2 regions of the Mesorhizobium sp. M7A.F.Ca.CA.001.04.2.1 genome follow, and region 1 is predicted to be linked to the other one. Evidence: riboswitches for the same ligand, from Rfam matches in the RefSeq annotation. Region 1 holds a riboswitch; the other holds the start of a gene.
What was found. A riboswitch is a leader RNA that binds a small molecule or an ion and turns the genes downstream of it on or off. The one in region 1 is predicted to bind S-adenosylmethionine.
Positions count from the first base shown of each region.

Region 2: another riboswitch for S-adenosylmethionine. It lies ahead of EN955_RS07615 (homoserine O-acetyltransferase); the one in region 1 lies ahead of EN955_RS00225 (O-succinylhomoserine sulfhydrylase).

Region 1 covers NZ_RZQT01000001.1:43,830-51,831, reverse strand. Annotated here, with positions in the region: gene argF (ornithine carbamoyltransferase) at 1-463, shown strand, start outside; gene EN955_RS00240 (Hsp33 family molecular chaperone) at 574-1,605, shown strand; gene apaG (Co2+/Mg2+ efflux protein ApaG) at 1,653-2,045, opposite strand; gene EN955_RS00230 (ceramide glucosyltransferase) at 2,279-3,430, shown strand; gene EN955_RS00225 (O-succinylhomoserine sulfhydrylase) at 3,438-4,625, opposite strand; SAM riboswitch at 4,683-4,760, opposite strand; gene EN955_RS00220 (2'-deoxycytidine 5'-triphosphate deaminase) at 4,835-5,929, shown strand; gene EN955_RS00215 (ABC transporter substrate-binding protein) at 6,030-6,803, shown strand; gene araD1 (AraD1 family protein) at 6,976-7,968, opposite strand.
Region 2 covers NZ_RZQT01000015.1:65,274-73,275, reverse strand. Annotated here, with positions in the region: gene EN955_RS07635 (DUF2125 domain-containing protein) at 1-649, shown strand, start outside; gene EN955_RS07630 (sugar kinase) at 657-1,580, shown strand; gene EN955_RS07625 (prephenate/arogenate dehydrogenase family protein) at 1,588-2,523, opposite strand; gene hisC (histidinol-phosphate transaminase) at 2,529-3,638, opposite strand; SAM riboswitch at 3,776-3,853, shown strand; gene EN955_RS07615 (homoserine O-acetyltransferase) at 3,968-5,137, shown strand; gene metW (methionine biosynthesis protein MetW) at 5,196-5,810, shown strand; gene EN955_RS07605 (glycosyltransferase) at 5,970-6,962, shown strand; gene EN955_RS07600 (DUF1330 domain-containing protein) at 6,993-7,343, opposite strand; gene EN955_RS07595 (glycosyltransferase family 2 protein) at 7,713-8,002, shown strand, end outside.

The sequences.
Region 1 (8,002 bases):
CGGCAAGACCATCGCCTGGACCGGCGACGGCAACAATGTGCTGCATTCCCTGCTCGAGGCCTCGGCCCGGTTCCGCTTCAACCTCAACGTCGCCGTTCCCGAAGGCAGCGAGCCGGCGCAGAAGCATATCGACTGGTCGCAGGCGCATGGCGGCAAGCTGCACTTTACCCGCTCGCCCGAGGAAGCCGTCGATCAGGCCGACTGCATCGTCACCGATTGCTGGGTGTCGATGGGCCAGGAGCATCGCGCCCGCGGCCACAATGTGTTCTCGCCCTACCAGGTCAATGCCAAGCTGATGGCGAGAGCCAAGCCGGACGCGCTGTTCATGCACTGCCTGCCGGCGCATCGCGGCGAGGAAGTGACAGACGAGGTTATCGACGGACCGCATTCGGTGGTCTTCGACGAGGCCGAGAACCGGCTCCATGCCCAGAAGGCCGTGCTTGCCTGGTGTCTAGGCGCTTGAAGTGTCTGGGCGCTTGATCCCTGGGAGCTTGATCTGCGGGCGTGTGATGCCTATTTGCGCCGCATCACGCAAATCAAGCGCGTTTCGACGCATGCGCCCCGGAGGGCGGCATGGCCGCGCCCTGGAGCTTTGTCATGTTGGAAACCTATCAAGTGACTGAACATCACCCCAAACTCGGCGAATTCGGCTATGCCGGCGACGATCACGTCGTGCCGTTCGAGGTCGGCCCTCTCGACGTGCGCGGCCGCACGGTCCAACTCGGGCCGATGCTGGACGCCATCCTCAGCCGCCACGATTATCCCGAGCCGGTCGCCCGCCTGCTGGCGGAGGCCTGTGTGCTGACCGTGCTGCTCGGCACTTCGCTGAAGTTCGAGGGCAAGTTCATCCTGCAGACCCGCACCGACGGACCCGTCGACATGCTGGTTGCGGATTTTTCCACGCCCTCGGCGCTGCGCGCCTATGCGCGTTTCGATGCCGACCGGCTGGAAGCGCTGGTCGCGGCGGGCGAAATGTCCCAGCAGACGCTGCTCGGCAGTGGCGTGCTGGCGCTGACCATCGACCAGGGCGCCCATACGCAGCGCTATCAGGGTATCGTCCAGCTCGATGGCGAGACCCTGGAAGACGCGGCACGCACCTATTTCCGTCAGTCGGAGCAGATCCCGACGGATATCAGGCTGTCGGTGGCCAAGCTTTTGACGCCCGGTCCCGGCGGCGCCCGCGAGCAATGGCGCGCCGGCGGTATCCTGGCGCAGTTCCTGCCGCAGTCGCCCGAGCGCATGCGCGTCCCGGACCTGCCGGGCGGCGATGGCGATCCGCGTGAGGAGATCCACGATCCGGTCGACAATTCCTGGCAGGAGTTGCTGGCTCTGCTCGGCACCATCGAGCCGACCGAACTGATCGACCCGACGATCGGCGCCGAGCGGCTGCTCTACAGGCTGTTCCACGAGCATGGCGTGCGCGTCTTCGGCGGCGTTCCGGTCGCCGACCAGTGCTCGTGCTCCAGGGACAAGATCCGCGGCATCCTCGAGGGTTTTTCCGCCCAGGAGATCAAGGACAGCACCGAAGACGGCGGCATCCACGTCGCCTGCGAATTCTGTTCGAAGCAATATGATTTCGACCCGGCGGAATTCGCGGCCCAGTAGAGTAGAAACCACGCCTCACCGGTCGCTCCGCGGCCGGTGAGGCGAAATCAATTCACCGTCCGCCGCGTCCCCGGCAAGTCCAGCGAAAACGCCGGAATGGCGATGTCGAACGTCTCGCCCCGCTTGTTGCGCATCGTGTAATGCCCGACCATGATGCCGGACGGTGTCGAGAGCGGGCAACCGGATGTGTACTGGTAGCTGTCGCCGGGATTGAGTTCGGGCTGGTCGCCGACCACGCCGGGGCCGCGCACTTCCTCGACCCGGCCGGTGCCGTCGGTGATGTGCCAATAGCGCGACAGAAGCTGCACGAAATCGTCCGACTGATTGTCGATCGTTATCTGATAGCCCCAGACATAGCGGTTCTCAGAGGGATCCGAACGGTCCTCCAGATAGAACGGCCTGACCTGCACTTCGATGTTGCGCGTGACGGCGCTATACATAAGCGGCTCCAAAAAACGGTTCCAGCGGAACTTTCGGCGCTCCGTGCGGTTAGGTCAACCGATCGAAGCCTCCTCTGGCCGGCCTCGCGGGCAGGTGCCGACAAAGAATGTCATTTAAGTGACATATGACAATGATGGTGTGCGCGGACTGGTGACGCGCGACTCGGGCGCTCTGCTGAACTGTTGAAACCGGCCATCTTGCGGACCGGTTTTCCTGGAGTGACCGGATCTCGATGCAACTCACTCTCATAGCCGCCACGCTTTCAACCGTCCTCATCCTCTCGAATCTCGCCAGCATCGTGCTCGCCGCGTCGCGTCTGAGACGGCGTCGCACCATTGCGCCGCCGGCCGGCAAGCCGCGGCCGGTGTCGATCGTCGTGCCGTCGCGCGGCGTCGAGCCGTTCACGCAGGAGACGCTGGAGCGCGCCTTCTCGCTCGACTGGCCGCGCTATGAGCTGATTTTCTGCGTCGCCCATGCCGACGATCCGGTGGTCAAATTGATAAACAGGACGATCGTCCGGTTTCCGAAAGTGCCGGCCCGGCTGCTTGTCGGCGACGACCGCATCAGCGCCAATCCGAAACTCAACAATTGCGTCAAGGGCTGGGAAGCGGCGCGGCACGACTGGGTCGTCCTGGCCGATTCCAACGTGCTGATGCCGAGGGACTACATCCAGCACCTGATGGCTGCCTGGCGGCCCGGCACCGGCCTTGTCTGCTCGACGCCGATCGGCTCGCGGCCGGCCGGCTTCTGGGCCGAGGTCGAATGCGCTTTCCTCAACACGCTGCAGGCGCGCTGGCAGTATGCCGGCGAGGCGCTCGGCCTCGGCTTTGCCCAGGGCAAGAGCATGCTCTGGAACAAGCCGATGCTCGACGCCAATGGCGGCATCCGCGCGCTGGCCGCCGAGATCGCCGAGGATGCCGCTGCGACCAAGCTGGTGAACAGTCTCGGCCTGCGCGTCAATCTCGTCGCCGCCCCCTTCGAGCAGCCGCTTGGCCGGCGCTCGTTTGACGACATCTGGTCGCGTCAGGCCCGTTGGGCGCGCCTGCGCCGCGTCACTTTCCCGCTGTTCTTCGCACCCGAAATCCTGACCGGTGCCGTGGTGCCGCTGGTGCTTGCGCTGATTGCAGCGGCAAGCGCCGGCTTCAGCCTCTGGGCAACCGCCCTTGCCGTGCTGGCGGCCTTCTATCTTCCGGAGTGCGCCCTGGCCTGGTCCAAGGGCTGGTACCTGTCGCCACGCATGGTCGCCGCGATCATGGCGCGCGACCTGATCCTGCCGGCGATGTGGGGGCGCGGCTGGCTCGGCGGCGCCGTCGACTGGCGCGGCAATGCGATGACCATCGGCACCAAGACGGCCGAGCTGGAAGAGACGCCGTCCGGCGCCTGAAGGCCTCCTACCTGGCCTTCAGCGCCTGCGCGATGTCCTCGAGCAGATCGTCGGTATCCTCCAGGCCAACCGACAGCCTGAGCGTGCCCGGCCCGATGCCGAGCTCGGCGCGCGCCTCGTCGCTGAGGTTCTTGTGCGTCGTCGTCGCCGGGTGGGTGATCAGGCTCTTGGCGTCACCGAGATTGTTGGAGATCAGGACGATGTCGAGCGCGTTCTGCAAGGCGAAGGCCGCCTGCTTGCCGCCCTTGACGTCCAGGCAGATCAGCGTCGAGCCGCCCGACATCTGCTTCTTGACGATGTCGGCCTGCGGATGGTCGGCGCGGCCGGGATAGATGACGCGCGCGATTTCCGGCCGTTCGGCCAGAAAATCGGCGATCCGGCCGGCACTTTCCGTCTGCTGGTGTACGCGCAGCGGCAGCGTTTCCAGGCCCTTCAGCAGCGTCCAGGCGTTGAAAGGCGAAAGGCTTGGGCCGGTATGGCGGAAATAGTCGTGCAGGTTCTCGTCGATCCACTTCTTGTCCGACAGGATGACGCCGCCGAGACAGCGCCCCTGGCCGTCTATGTGCTTGGTCGCCGAATAGACGACGATATGGGCGCCGAGCTGCAAGGGCTTCTGCTGCAGGGGCGTGGCGAAGACATTGTCGACGATCAGCCTGGCGCCGATCGAATTGGCAAGCGAAGCGACAGCGGCGATATCGACCACTTCCAGCGTCGGATTGGTCGGGCTTTCCAGGAAGAACAGCTTGGTGTTCGGCTTGACCGCCTTTTCCCAGTTGGCGATGTCGGTGCCGTCGACCAGCGTCGCCTCGATGCCGTATCTCGGCGCCAGCGTCTCGACCACCCAGCGGCAGGAGCCGAACAGCGCGCGTGCCGCCACGATATGGTCGCCGGCCTTGGCGCTGCACAGAAGGGCGGCCGTTACCGCCGCCATGCCCGACGCGGTGGCGCGCGCGTCTTCCGCACCTTCCAGCGCGCACATGCGCTTCTCGAACATGTCGACGGTCGGATTGGCGTAGCGCGAATAGATGAAACCCGGCTCTTCGCCCTTGAAACGGGCTTCGGCGGCTTGCGCCGTTTCGTAGACATAGCCTTGGGTGAGATAGATCGCTTCTGACGTTTCGCCGAAACCGGAACGCAGCGTTCCGCTGTGCACGAGTGCCGTCTGAGGCTTCCAGTTGCGCTTCTTGGTGCTCATCGCTTTTCTTCCAGACACAAAAAAACCGGCCGCGAAAGTCGCAACCGGTCCATACGGCCTTGCGGCCCGACGGTCCTTTAGCGACTTGTTTAACGTGGCTGCAAGCCGACCGGCCAAATCACCACGGGATAACGACCCTTTAGACCCGCACCGCGCTTGCGTCAATTGCTGGCTTCATTAAGAGGTTTGTACCAAGCAGGAGTGGAGCCTTGCGGCAGACAGGCATTCTTCCCGACCAGGACATATCGGCGCTGTTCCAGTCCGGCGCGCTGAAGTCGGCGCGTGCGCTCGACACCGACCAGATCCAGCCGGCCAGCGTCGATCTCAGGCTCGGCGACAAGGCCTGGCGGGTGCGCGCCTCCTTCCTGCCCGGCCCCAATCACAAGGTCTCGGAAAAGCTCGACCGGCTGCAACTGCACGAGATCAATCTGGCCGAGGGCGCGGTGCTGGAGACCGGCTGCGTCTACATCGTGCCCCTGCTTGAAAGCCTGGCGCTGCCGGCGGACATTTCAGCCTCGGCCAATCCGAAGAGTTCGACCGGACGGCTCGACATCTTCACCCGCGTCATGACCGATCGCGGCCACGAGTTCGACAAGATCGCGGCCGGCTATCATGGCCCGCTCTTTCTGGAAGTCAGCCCGCGCACCTTCCCGATCGTCGTCCGCACCGGGTCGCGCCTGTCGCAGATCCGTTTCCGCACCGGCAATGCGCTGCTCTCCGAAGCCGAGTTGCACGACCTGCATCGCACGCAGATGCTGGTCGCCACCGAGCCGCCGAACATTTCCGGCGGCGGCATCGCGCTGTCGATCGACCTCAACGGCGATCAAAGCGGCTTGGTCGGCTATCGCGGCAAGCATCACACCGGCCTCGTCGATGTCGACAAGCGCGCGGCCCAGGAAGTCGTCGACTTCTGGGAACCGATCCACAAGAGCGGCGCCGGCGAACTGGTGCTCGACCCCGATGAATTCTACATCCTCGTCAGCCAGGAGGCGGTGCATGTGCCGCCGCTCTACGCCGCCGAGATGACGCCCTTCGATCCGCTGGTCGGCGAATTCCGCGTCCATTATGCCGGCTTCTTCGATCCGGGCTTCGGCCATTCCGCATCCGGCGGCACCGGCAGCCGGGCGGTGCTGGAAGTGCGCAGCCATGAAGTGCCGTTCATCCTCGACCACGGCCAGATCGTCGGCCGGCTGGTCTACGAGCATATGCTGAAGCGGCCGCAGGCGCTCTACGGCACCGATCTCGGCTCCAACTACCAGGCGCAGGGCCTGAAGCTGTCCAAGCATTTCCGCGCCGCGCGCTGACCCTCATTGCCCCAAGGCAAAATACTTGCCTGTACCGGCTCGCCATGCTTGGCTGCCTTGCCGCCCGTCAAGCTGGCGGCGTTCAAGGGGAACCAAGAAAATGCGATTTTCGAAATGGGTCATATCGGCGGCGGGCGCTGCCATGCTGGCAACACTGGCCGGCTCTCTGTCGGTGCAGGCAGCCGAAAAAATCAAGATCGGCACCGAGGGCGCCTATCCGCCGTTCAACACCATTACCGCCGACGGCAAGGTCGAAGGCTTCGACATCGACATCGCCAATGCGCTGTGCGCGCAGATGAAGGTCGAATGCGAGATCGTTACCCAGGACTGGGACGGCATCATTCCCGCTTTGCAGGCCAAGAAATTCGACGCCATCATCGCCTCGATGAGCATCACCGAGGAGCGCAAGAAGCAGGTCGCCTTCACCAACAAATATTATACGACACCGCTGGCTCTGGTGGCGCCGAAGGACACCGATCTCACCTCGACCGAACCGGCGGCCCTTGCCGGCAAGACGGTCGGTGCCCAGGCTTCGACCACGCAGGCCGACTATGCCCAGAATGAATATGGCAAGGCGGGCGCGGAGGCCAAACTCTATCCCACCCAGGAAGAGGCGATCACCGACCTGACCAACGGTCGTCTTGACGCCGTGATCTCGGACAAGTTCGTGCTGATGGACTGGCTGAAGAAAGCAAGCGACGGCTGCTGCAAGCTGGTCGGCGACGTCAAGGGCACCGAGACCCAGGCCGGCATCGCCGTGCGCCTGGACGACACGGCCCTGCGCGACAAGCTCAACGCGGCCATCGACGCGATCGTTGCCGACGGCACCTACAAGAAGATCCAGGCCAAGTATTTCGACTTCGATATTTATTGAGGCAGAGGCGCCTTTTTCCTTCTCCCCTTGTGGGAGAAGGTGTCGCCGGAGGCGACGGATGAGGGGTGTTCCAGGGAACGCCAACGTTTCACTCCGCTGGAACACCCCTCATCCGTCTCGGCGCTAACGCGCCGATCCACCTCCCACTTGGGGAGAAGGAAAAGGCGCGCTCTCAAAGCGCCTTCACAGCCACCTTCACCGGCTGCTCGATCTCGAGCGGGTTGCGTAGCGGCAGGCCGAAATCCCCGGCCTCGATCTCGAAGACATCGCCGGCCTCGGTCGTGATGCCGTCGGCGAAGGACAGCGTCGCCGTGCCGAACATGTGCACATGCACGTCACCCGGCTGGCGAAAAGCCGCGTATTTGAAATGATGATGTTCGAGATTGGCGATGGTGTGCGACATGTTCGCTTCGCCGGACAGGAACGGCTTTTCCCACAGCACCTCGCTGTCGCGCACGATGCGCGAGGTGCCGCGGATGTCGGACGGCAGGTCGCCGATCAGGATCTCCGGCCCGAACGAGGCGTTGCGCAGCTTGGAATGCGCGAGGAACAGATAGTTCACGCGCTCGGTGACGTGGTCGGAAAACTCGTTCGACAGCGTGAAGCCGACGCGGAAAGGTGCGCCGTCGTCGCCGATGACATAGATGCCGGCGACTTCGGGCTCTTCGCCGGCGTCCTTGGCAAAGGCCGGTGACAGGAGTGCGGCGCCTGGTGCCACCGCCATCGTGCCGTTGCCTTTGTAGAACCATTCCGGCTGCACGCCGATCTGGCCTTTCGCCGGCTTGCCGCCCTCCAGCCCCATGCGGAACATCTTCATGGAATCGGTGAGCTGCTCCTCGCCGTCGGCGCTCAGCTTCTTGTGCATGGAATCGCGCGTCGCGGCGGAGCCGAGATGCGTCAGCCCGGTGCCGGTCAGGTGCAGATGCGCCGGATCGGGGTGATTGATCGGCGACAGCAGCCGCCCCTTCTTGTAAGCGGCCTCGAGATCGACCGTCTCGCCAAGCCCCTTGCGTTCGATCAGCGCGACGAGGCCGACGCCGGTGCGGGCGGCCTCCATCGCCAGCGAATAGACGCTGCGGGCGCCATTGATGATCCGGGTCTTGCCGCCATTGCGGGCGACGACGCGGATGGTCTCGGCGTCGTCAAGGATCTGGGAGATCAGCATGATGAATCCTCTCTCATTTGCCTTGGCAGGGCTG
Region 2 (8,002 bases), on a different contig from region 1:
CTCCGTTCCGGACATGGTGCCGCTGTGGATCGACTGGGACAATCTGCAGGCCAATTTCAAATTGTGGTGGCCGCTGCCGCGGCGGATTTCGCTGGAGGCAGAGGGCCTTTCCGGCCAGACCGATCCGGCCGACGATACCGATCCGGTGCAACTGTTCAGTGCCGGCAAGGCATCAGGTCAGTTGCAGCCCAACGGCGAGGATATCGACTATCTCGGCAGTTTCGGCGATCTCGAGGTCGACCCCGACGCAATTGGCGGGCGCGTGCTTCCGGTGTTCGATGCCAGCGGCGACGTGACATTGAAGAACGGCGTCGCACTGATCGGCACGCGGGTGAAGAGCCTTCGTGGCCAGGCGATCGAAATCCGCAACCTTGACCTGTCGTCGGGGACGGCGCGCATCACCGTTTCGGGACCGCTCTCCGTCGACGCCGAGGGCCTGGTCAACGCCGACCTGATGATCAGGTTGAAGGACCCGAAGGCGGTGGCGGCCATCCTCGGTACCGCCATACCCGAGCAGAAAAGCCAGATCGAGCAGGGTTTTTCTGCCCTGGCGGTGCTCGGCAACGAACCGTCCATGCCGCTGAAGGTGGTCAGGGGCAAGGCCTCGCTCGGCTTCATTCCGCTGGGCAAGATCAAGCCGGTCGAATAGCTCAGCCATGGCAAAACCGGTGAAGCTGCTGAGCGTTGGCGCATTGACGCTGGACACCATCCTGCGCGTCGAGACGCTGCCCATACATCAGGGCAAGTTCATGGCCTCCGACGGCGTCCAGATCGCCTCGGGCATGGCCACCAGCGCCGCCTGCGCTGCCCATCGCCTGGGCGCCGAAGTATCGCTGTGGGCGAGTGCCGGCGACGATGCCGTCGCCGACCAGCTCATCGCCGGCATAGAGGCCGAAGGCGTCGATTGCACCTTCGTGCGGCGCGTCAGAGGTGCCCGCTCGGCGCTGGCCTCGATCCTGGTCGACGCGCATGGCGAGCGCATCATCGTGCCGTTCTATGACAGGCTTGCCCAGGCCGATCCCGATGTCCTGCCGGTCGCCGACCTCATGGCATTCGATGCCGTTCTGGTAGATGTCCGCTGGCCGGGTGCGGCGGCACTCGCCCTGAAGGCGGCGCGCGCCATCAGCCGTCCGGCGATCCTCGATGCCGACACCGCGCCGCTGGAGGTCCTTGAGCAGTTGTTGCCGCTCGCTACGCACATCATCGCTTCGGAGCCGGCAGCGCGCATCGTCTGCGGCCAGGCGCTCGATCCGGAAACGGCTTGCGCCGATCTCGCCAGCCGCACCGACGCTTTTGTCGCAGTGACAGGCGGCGCGGCGGGCAGTTGGTGGCACGACCGTCGCGCTGGCTGCGTGCGCCATGTCGCGGCGCCGAAAATCAAGGCGGTCGACACGCTCGCCGCCGGCGATGTCTTTCACGGCGCCTTCGCCGTCGGGCTGGCGGAAGCCATGCCGGTCGAGCAGGCTTTGCGGTTTGCCAGTGCGGCCGCGGCGCTCAAATGCCTGCGCTTCGGCGGCAGGCTTGGCGCGCCGAACCGAGCCGAGACGCTGGCCATGGTTGCGCAGACCTGGCCTGCCTGAGACAGACCTAGCCCTTCGCGGGGTGCTCGACCGCCTGACGGCCGAAATCGGGAACGTCGATGTCCTGGCCGGCTTCGATGATCGAGCGGCGCACGGCGCGGGTGCGGGTGAACAGGTCGAAGAGTTTTTCGCCGTCGCCCCAGCGGATTGCGCGCTGCAGCGACGCCAGATCTTCCGAGAACCGCGCCAGCATTTCGAGGATGGCGTCCTTGTTGTGCAGGCAGACATCCCGCCACATGGTCGGATCGGAGGCGGCAAGGCGGGTGAAGTCGCGGAAGCCGGAAGCCGAATATTTGATCACTTCGGATTTGGTCACCGACTGCAGATCATCGGCGGTGCCGACGATGTTGTAGGCGATGATGTGCGGCAGATGCGAGACGATGGCCAGCGTCATATCGTGATGCTGGGGATCCATCGTGTCGATGTTGGCGCCGCAGCGCCGCCAGAACTCCGACAGCCTCTCCAACGCGTCCGGGTCGGTGTCGGGCAGCGGCGTGAAGATGCACCAGCGATTGTCGAACAGGTCGGCGAAACCGGCGTCGGGGCCGGATTTTTCTGTGCCCGCCAGCGGGTGGCCGGGAATGAAATGGACACCTTCAGGCACATAAGGCTGCATTTGCGCAATGACAGACGCCTTGGTCGAGCCGACATCGGTGAGGATCGCGCCCGGCTTCAGCGCCGGCGCGATTTCCTCGGCAACCGCGCCGGACGAGCCGACCGGCACCGAAATGATGACCAGGTCGGCATCGCGGACAGCTTCTCTCGCATCGGTGCTATAGCCATCGCCCAGCCCAAGCTCCTCGGCCCGTGCCAGCGTCGCCGCACTGCGGGTCGAGATGGATACGTGGCGGGCGAGGCCCTCGCGGCGGATGACGCGGGCCAGCGACGAGCCGATCAGGCCGATGCCGACCAGCGCGATCTTTTCAAACATCGGTGATGTCATGGTTTCTAGCTTTTCAGGAATGTCGTGAGAGCGGCGACAACGCCGCGATTGGCCTCTTCGGTACCGACGGTCATGCGCAGCGCGTTGGGAAAGCCATAGCCCGAAACGCGCCGCAATATATAGCCGCGCGCCGTCAGATAGTCGTCCGCCGCCGCTGCCGAATGTTTCTGGTCCTCGGGAAAATGAATGAGGATGAAATTGCCGACGCTGGGCGTCACCCGCAACCCAAGCTTTGTGAATTCCGCACTCAGCCAGGCCAGCCAGGTCTCGTTGTGCGCCACGCTGCGCTCGACATGGGCGCGATCGCGAATGGCGGCGATGCCGGCCTCGATCGCCGTCGCATTGACGTTGAAGGGGCCGCGTACGCGGTTGATGGCGTCGACGATGTGCATCGGCGCATACATCCAGCCGATCCGCGCCCCGCCAAGGCCGATCTTGGAGAAGGTCCGGGTCATCACCACGTTCTCTGCGCTGCCGACCAGTTCGATGCCGGCCTCATAGTCGTTGCGGCGGACATATTCGGCATAGGCCGCGTCGAGCACCAGAAGCACGTTCTTCGGCAGTGCGGCATGCAGACGCCGCACCTCCTGGAATGGCACATAGGTGCCGGTCGGGTTGTTGGGATTGGCGAGGAACACGATCTTGGTGCGCGGCGTGACGGCGGCCAGGACGGCGTCGATATCGGCGCGCTCGTCTGTTTCCTTGATCGTCACCGGAACGGCGCCCGCCGACTGGATGTAGATCTTGTAGACCATGAAGGCGTGTTCGGTGATGACGGCCTCGTCGCCGGGCGCCAGATAGGTCTGCGCCAGCAGGCCGAGGATCTCGTCGGAGCCGTTGGAGCAGATGATGTTCTGCGGGTTGAGGCCATGCACCTCGGCGATCGCTTCGCGCAGCCGCCTGGCGGTGCCATCTGGATAGACGTCAAGCTTGCCGGCAATCTCGCGCGCGGCTTCGATCGCCTTCGGTGAGGGCCCGAGCGGGTTCTCGTTGGAGGACAGCTTGTGGACCTTGGCGACGCCGGCAGGCGCCGTGCTCTTGCCCGGCACATAGGCGTCTATGTCCATGATGCCCGCGCGCGGGGTTGGACGTGCCTGGTCCGGTGTCTGGCTCATGTCGCAATATCCGTCGAGAACGCTTCCTGAGGGAAGCCGCAGCGGAAATACAAGCCGTGGCCTGCAATGTCGAGAGGCGACAGCCTCCCGCCCAAGGCAGGCCGTTGACGCCGGCGCGCCACAGCCCTAGAAGGGGAGCGAACTTCCGTGGTGATTTGGCCGGTCGGCTTGCAGCCACGTTAAACAACTTGCTAAAGGGCCGTTTGCATCCTGTAACCGGCTTTGCGACCGCAATGCCGGTTTTTTGTTGTCCGCGCCGGCCGGACACCCGTATCGGCATCGACTTTCGACGAGTGCGATGCGTGGGCTCAAAGTGTGAGATGGATGTCATGGCCGTTCTGCGTGCCCGCAAAACCAACAACGAGGTCGACCAACCGTCGAGCCCGGTTTTGCGTTTTGGATCCGACAAGCCGCTCAAGCTGGACGCCGGTACGCTGCTGTCACCGTTCCAGATCGCCTACCAGACCTACGGCACGCTGAACGATGCCCGCTCCAACGCCATCCTCGTCTGCCATGCGCTGACCGGAGACCAGCACGTCGCCAGCACCAATCCGGTGACCGGCAAGCCAGGCTGGTGGGAAGTGCTGATCGGGCCCGGCAAGATCATCGACACCAATCGTTTCTTCGTCATCTGCTCCAACGTCATCGGCGGTTGCCTTGGGTCCACCGGCCCGGCCTCGACCAATCCCGCCACCGGCAAGCCCTATGGGCTTGACCTGCCGATCATCACCATCCGCGACATGGTGCGGGCGCAGCAGATGCTGATCGACCATTTCGGCATCGAGAAACTGTTTTGCGTGCTCGGCGGCTCGATGGGCGGCATGCAGGTGCTGGAATGGGCGTCGAGCTATCCGGAGCGCGTCTTCTCGGCACTGCCGATCGCCACCGGCGCGCGCCATTCCTCGCAGAACATCGCCTTTCATGAGGTTGGCCGGCAGGCTGTCATGGCCGATCCGGACTGGCATGGCGGCAAATATTTCGAGCACGGCAAACGCCCGGAAAAGGGCCTGGCGGTAGCGCGCATGGCCGCCCACATCACTTACCTGTCGGAAGCCGCCCTGCACCGCAAGTTCGGCCGCAATCTGCAGGATCGCGAAGCGCTGACCTTCGGCTTCGACGCCGACTTCCAGATCGAAAGCTATCTGCGCCATCAGGGCATGACCTTCGTCGATCGCTTCGACGCCAATTCCTACCTCTACATGACGCGATCGATGGACTATTTCGACCTCGCCGCAGACCATGGCGGCCGGTTGGCCGACGCTTTCGCCGGCACGAAAACCCGCTTCTGCCTGGTGTCCTTCACCTCGGATTGGCTGTTCCCGACCGAGGAGAGCCGCTCGATCGTGCATGCGCTCAACGCCGCCGGCGCATCGGTATCCTTCGTCGAGATCGAGACCGACCGAGGCCACGACGCATTCCTGCTCGACGAGCCGGAACTGTTTGCCGCGATAAACGGCTTCATCGGCTCGGCGGCCCGGGCGAGAGGGCTGAGCGCATGATCTCGAAAAATTGCAGGCTTTTCCGATCGGGATCACGCGCCAGGCGGGAGGCGAAGCCATGAGCGTCAACCGCGACCAGCGCGTCGACCTCGAAGTCGTCGCCAACCTCATCCCGCCACAGTCGCGCGTGCTCGATGTCGGCTCGGGCGACGGCTCGCTGCTCGAACTGCTACAGGACACCAAGCAAGTCGACGGCCGTGGACTCGAGCTGTCGCAGCGCGGCGTCAACGAATGTGTGGCGCGCGGCCTCTCGGTCATCCAGGGCGATGCCGACAAGGATCTCGAATTCTATCCCGACAAGGGCTTTGACTTCGTCGTCCTGTCGCAGACGCTGCAGGCCACCCGCAACCCCAAGCTGGTGCTGGACGAACTGCTCAGGATCGGCAACCGCGCCATCGTCTCCTTCCCCAATTTCGGCCATTGGCGTGTGCGCCTGTCGCTGTTCCTCAACGGCCGCATGCCGGTGACCAAGGACCTGCCCTATTCCTGGTACGACACGCCCAACATCCACTTCTGCACCATCCGCGATTTCGTCAATCTGTGCGACGAACTCGGCGCGACAGTCGAGAAGGCAACCGCCCTCGACGCCGCCGGCCAGAAGATCGGCTTGTCGATGCCGTGGTGGTTCTGGAATTTCTTCGGCCAGCAGGCAGTGTTCTTGCTGAAACGGTAATTTCCGCACCGATCAAAGACCCGACTCGCCAAGCAACAGTGTGTTTGCCGCCGAGCAAAGTCGCCCTGTATGACGATCGCGAACCAGTGTAAATGGCGTCGACTGTTTGACAGCGGGCTAGTGCGGCTATAGCCACACTGACGGCTCGGGGGGGCAAAAATGGTCGAAGAACGCGCAACTTATTCACTCGTCGTCGAAATGGAGAATGCAAAGTCGATCGACTGGGACGAGATCGGCGTTGGGATGAAGGCCTTGGCTCGGGAAATCTCATCGGTTTCAGCAACCGGTTCAGCGCGACCAAGGATCGTCATCTCTCACGGCGGAGCAGAGTCGGACAAAGAGGCGTTGCGTCGTGAGATTTCGAATGAGGCCCCGCAGCTCGGTCAGGTTGCCGAACTCGTCTTCACAGCTTTCCCTGGTGGCCGATATTACGACCTGAAGAACAACGGTATGCTGGCATCGGATGGAGATATCGTCATCTTTCTGGATTCCGACGTGGTCGCGGAACCAGGATGGCTATCAGGACTGCTTGAACCCTTTGAAAACTCTGAAGTTATCTGCGCAAACGGATATACATACCTTTCATACGACGACTTCTTTTCAAGAACCTTTGCGTTGATCTGGTTTTTCCCGATGGCCCGTGGAGACGGTCGATTTGCCTCGAAGCGAGCGATCAACGCCAACAATGTAGCGTTTCGACGCGAGTGGATCCTCAGCCATCCTTTTCCAAAACATAACGGCTTCAAGGTTTCCTGCACTTTGCTGATGCGCGAACTGCTGCGGGAGGGCCACAAAATTCATAATGTCAACGCACGCGTTTATCACTATTCGCCGCGGGGCTGGCGGTTCTTTTACTGGCGCGCCCTGGTTACAGGTCGCGACGCCGACCGGAAGTTCGTTGCGCTCAATTCGCCGAGCCGCACGCGACGGATAGTCAAGTCCTTCAGCCGGTGGCTCACCATGTCATGGCGCACGACACGACGGATCGTAGGCCATGCCCGGGAAACCGGGATGCCGCTTTGGCAGGTTCCCTTTTCTTTGATTGTCGGTCAGGCTTTTTATGGTTTGGCGTTTTGGGGCCAGTTCAGTTTCGCAACTGGCATGGTTCGCGACAAAATCGAAACGGTGCCAGACTATGTTGGGCATAGCTAGACGCTGTACCGCCATTCCTTGAACCGCAGTTCAGCGTCCAATTGATCCTTGATCCGGCGATTGCTCCAGAATATCCGTGGCCTTGTGCGGATGTTCGACGCCGTCGACGAACACCACATCGGCCTCCGAATTGTCCGTGCGCAGCGCCAGTATCGCTTGGTAGGCCGGCGAATTGTACCAGCCATGCACATGCTGCCTGTCGGGAAATTCTATGATGATCAGATGGCCAGGCCAGTCCTTCTCGATCGCCTCCACATCGCCGCCATGGACCAGAAAACGGCCGCCGAAAGGTTCCAGCGTGGCATCTATCCTATGCAGATATTCGACGATCTGCGGACCCATTGTGGCTTGGCGCATATGGGCGACGGCGTAAGCGGCCATGACTGAACTCCCTTGTCATCGAAGCCGAGTTGCCGGCCTCTGCATGGGCAATCTGACCAAAGGCCGAGCGCTAAGCGATTACGTCTGAGGTAATGAGATGTATGCTATCTGTCATGATGGGTTGCTTCCATGGTGATTCGTAATGCTATGTGCGGCGGTGCTGTTGCAATTGGAACGCTAAGAGCGGGGATTCGTTGTCTCGCCTGGATTGAGTACCGGCACGGTGGGTGACAGGGGCAGTCGTTTTTTATAGCGTCGCGCCGACTGTGATGTGGTGTAGAGAAAGGGAAGTCCAATCCATTCGACCGTTCTGAAAATCGAAAAGTCCTGGACAGACGCGCAACCCTGCGCAGGAAACAGCTGACAGACATGGCCGGGATCGATCCAGTACCTCTCATCACGGTCATTACGCCGACCCACAACCGACGCGAAACAGTGTTGCGCGCCGTGGAAAGCGTATTCTCCCAGAGCATGTCGAGGTTTGAGCACATTGTCGTCGACGATGGTTCGACCGATGGGACCGAAGCGGCGCTGGCCCGCATCCAGGACCCGCGGCTAATCTATGTCGGGGCGAAATGGCGAGGCGCCAACGCCGCCAGGAATGCCGGCATCGAGCGGGCGCGGGCGCCGTTGGTGACGTTCCTCGATTCCGACGACAT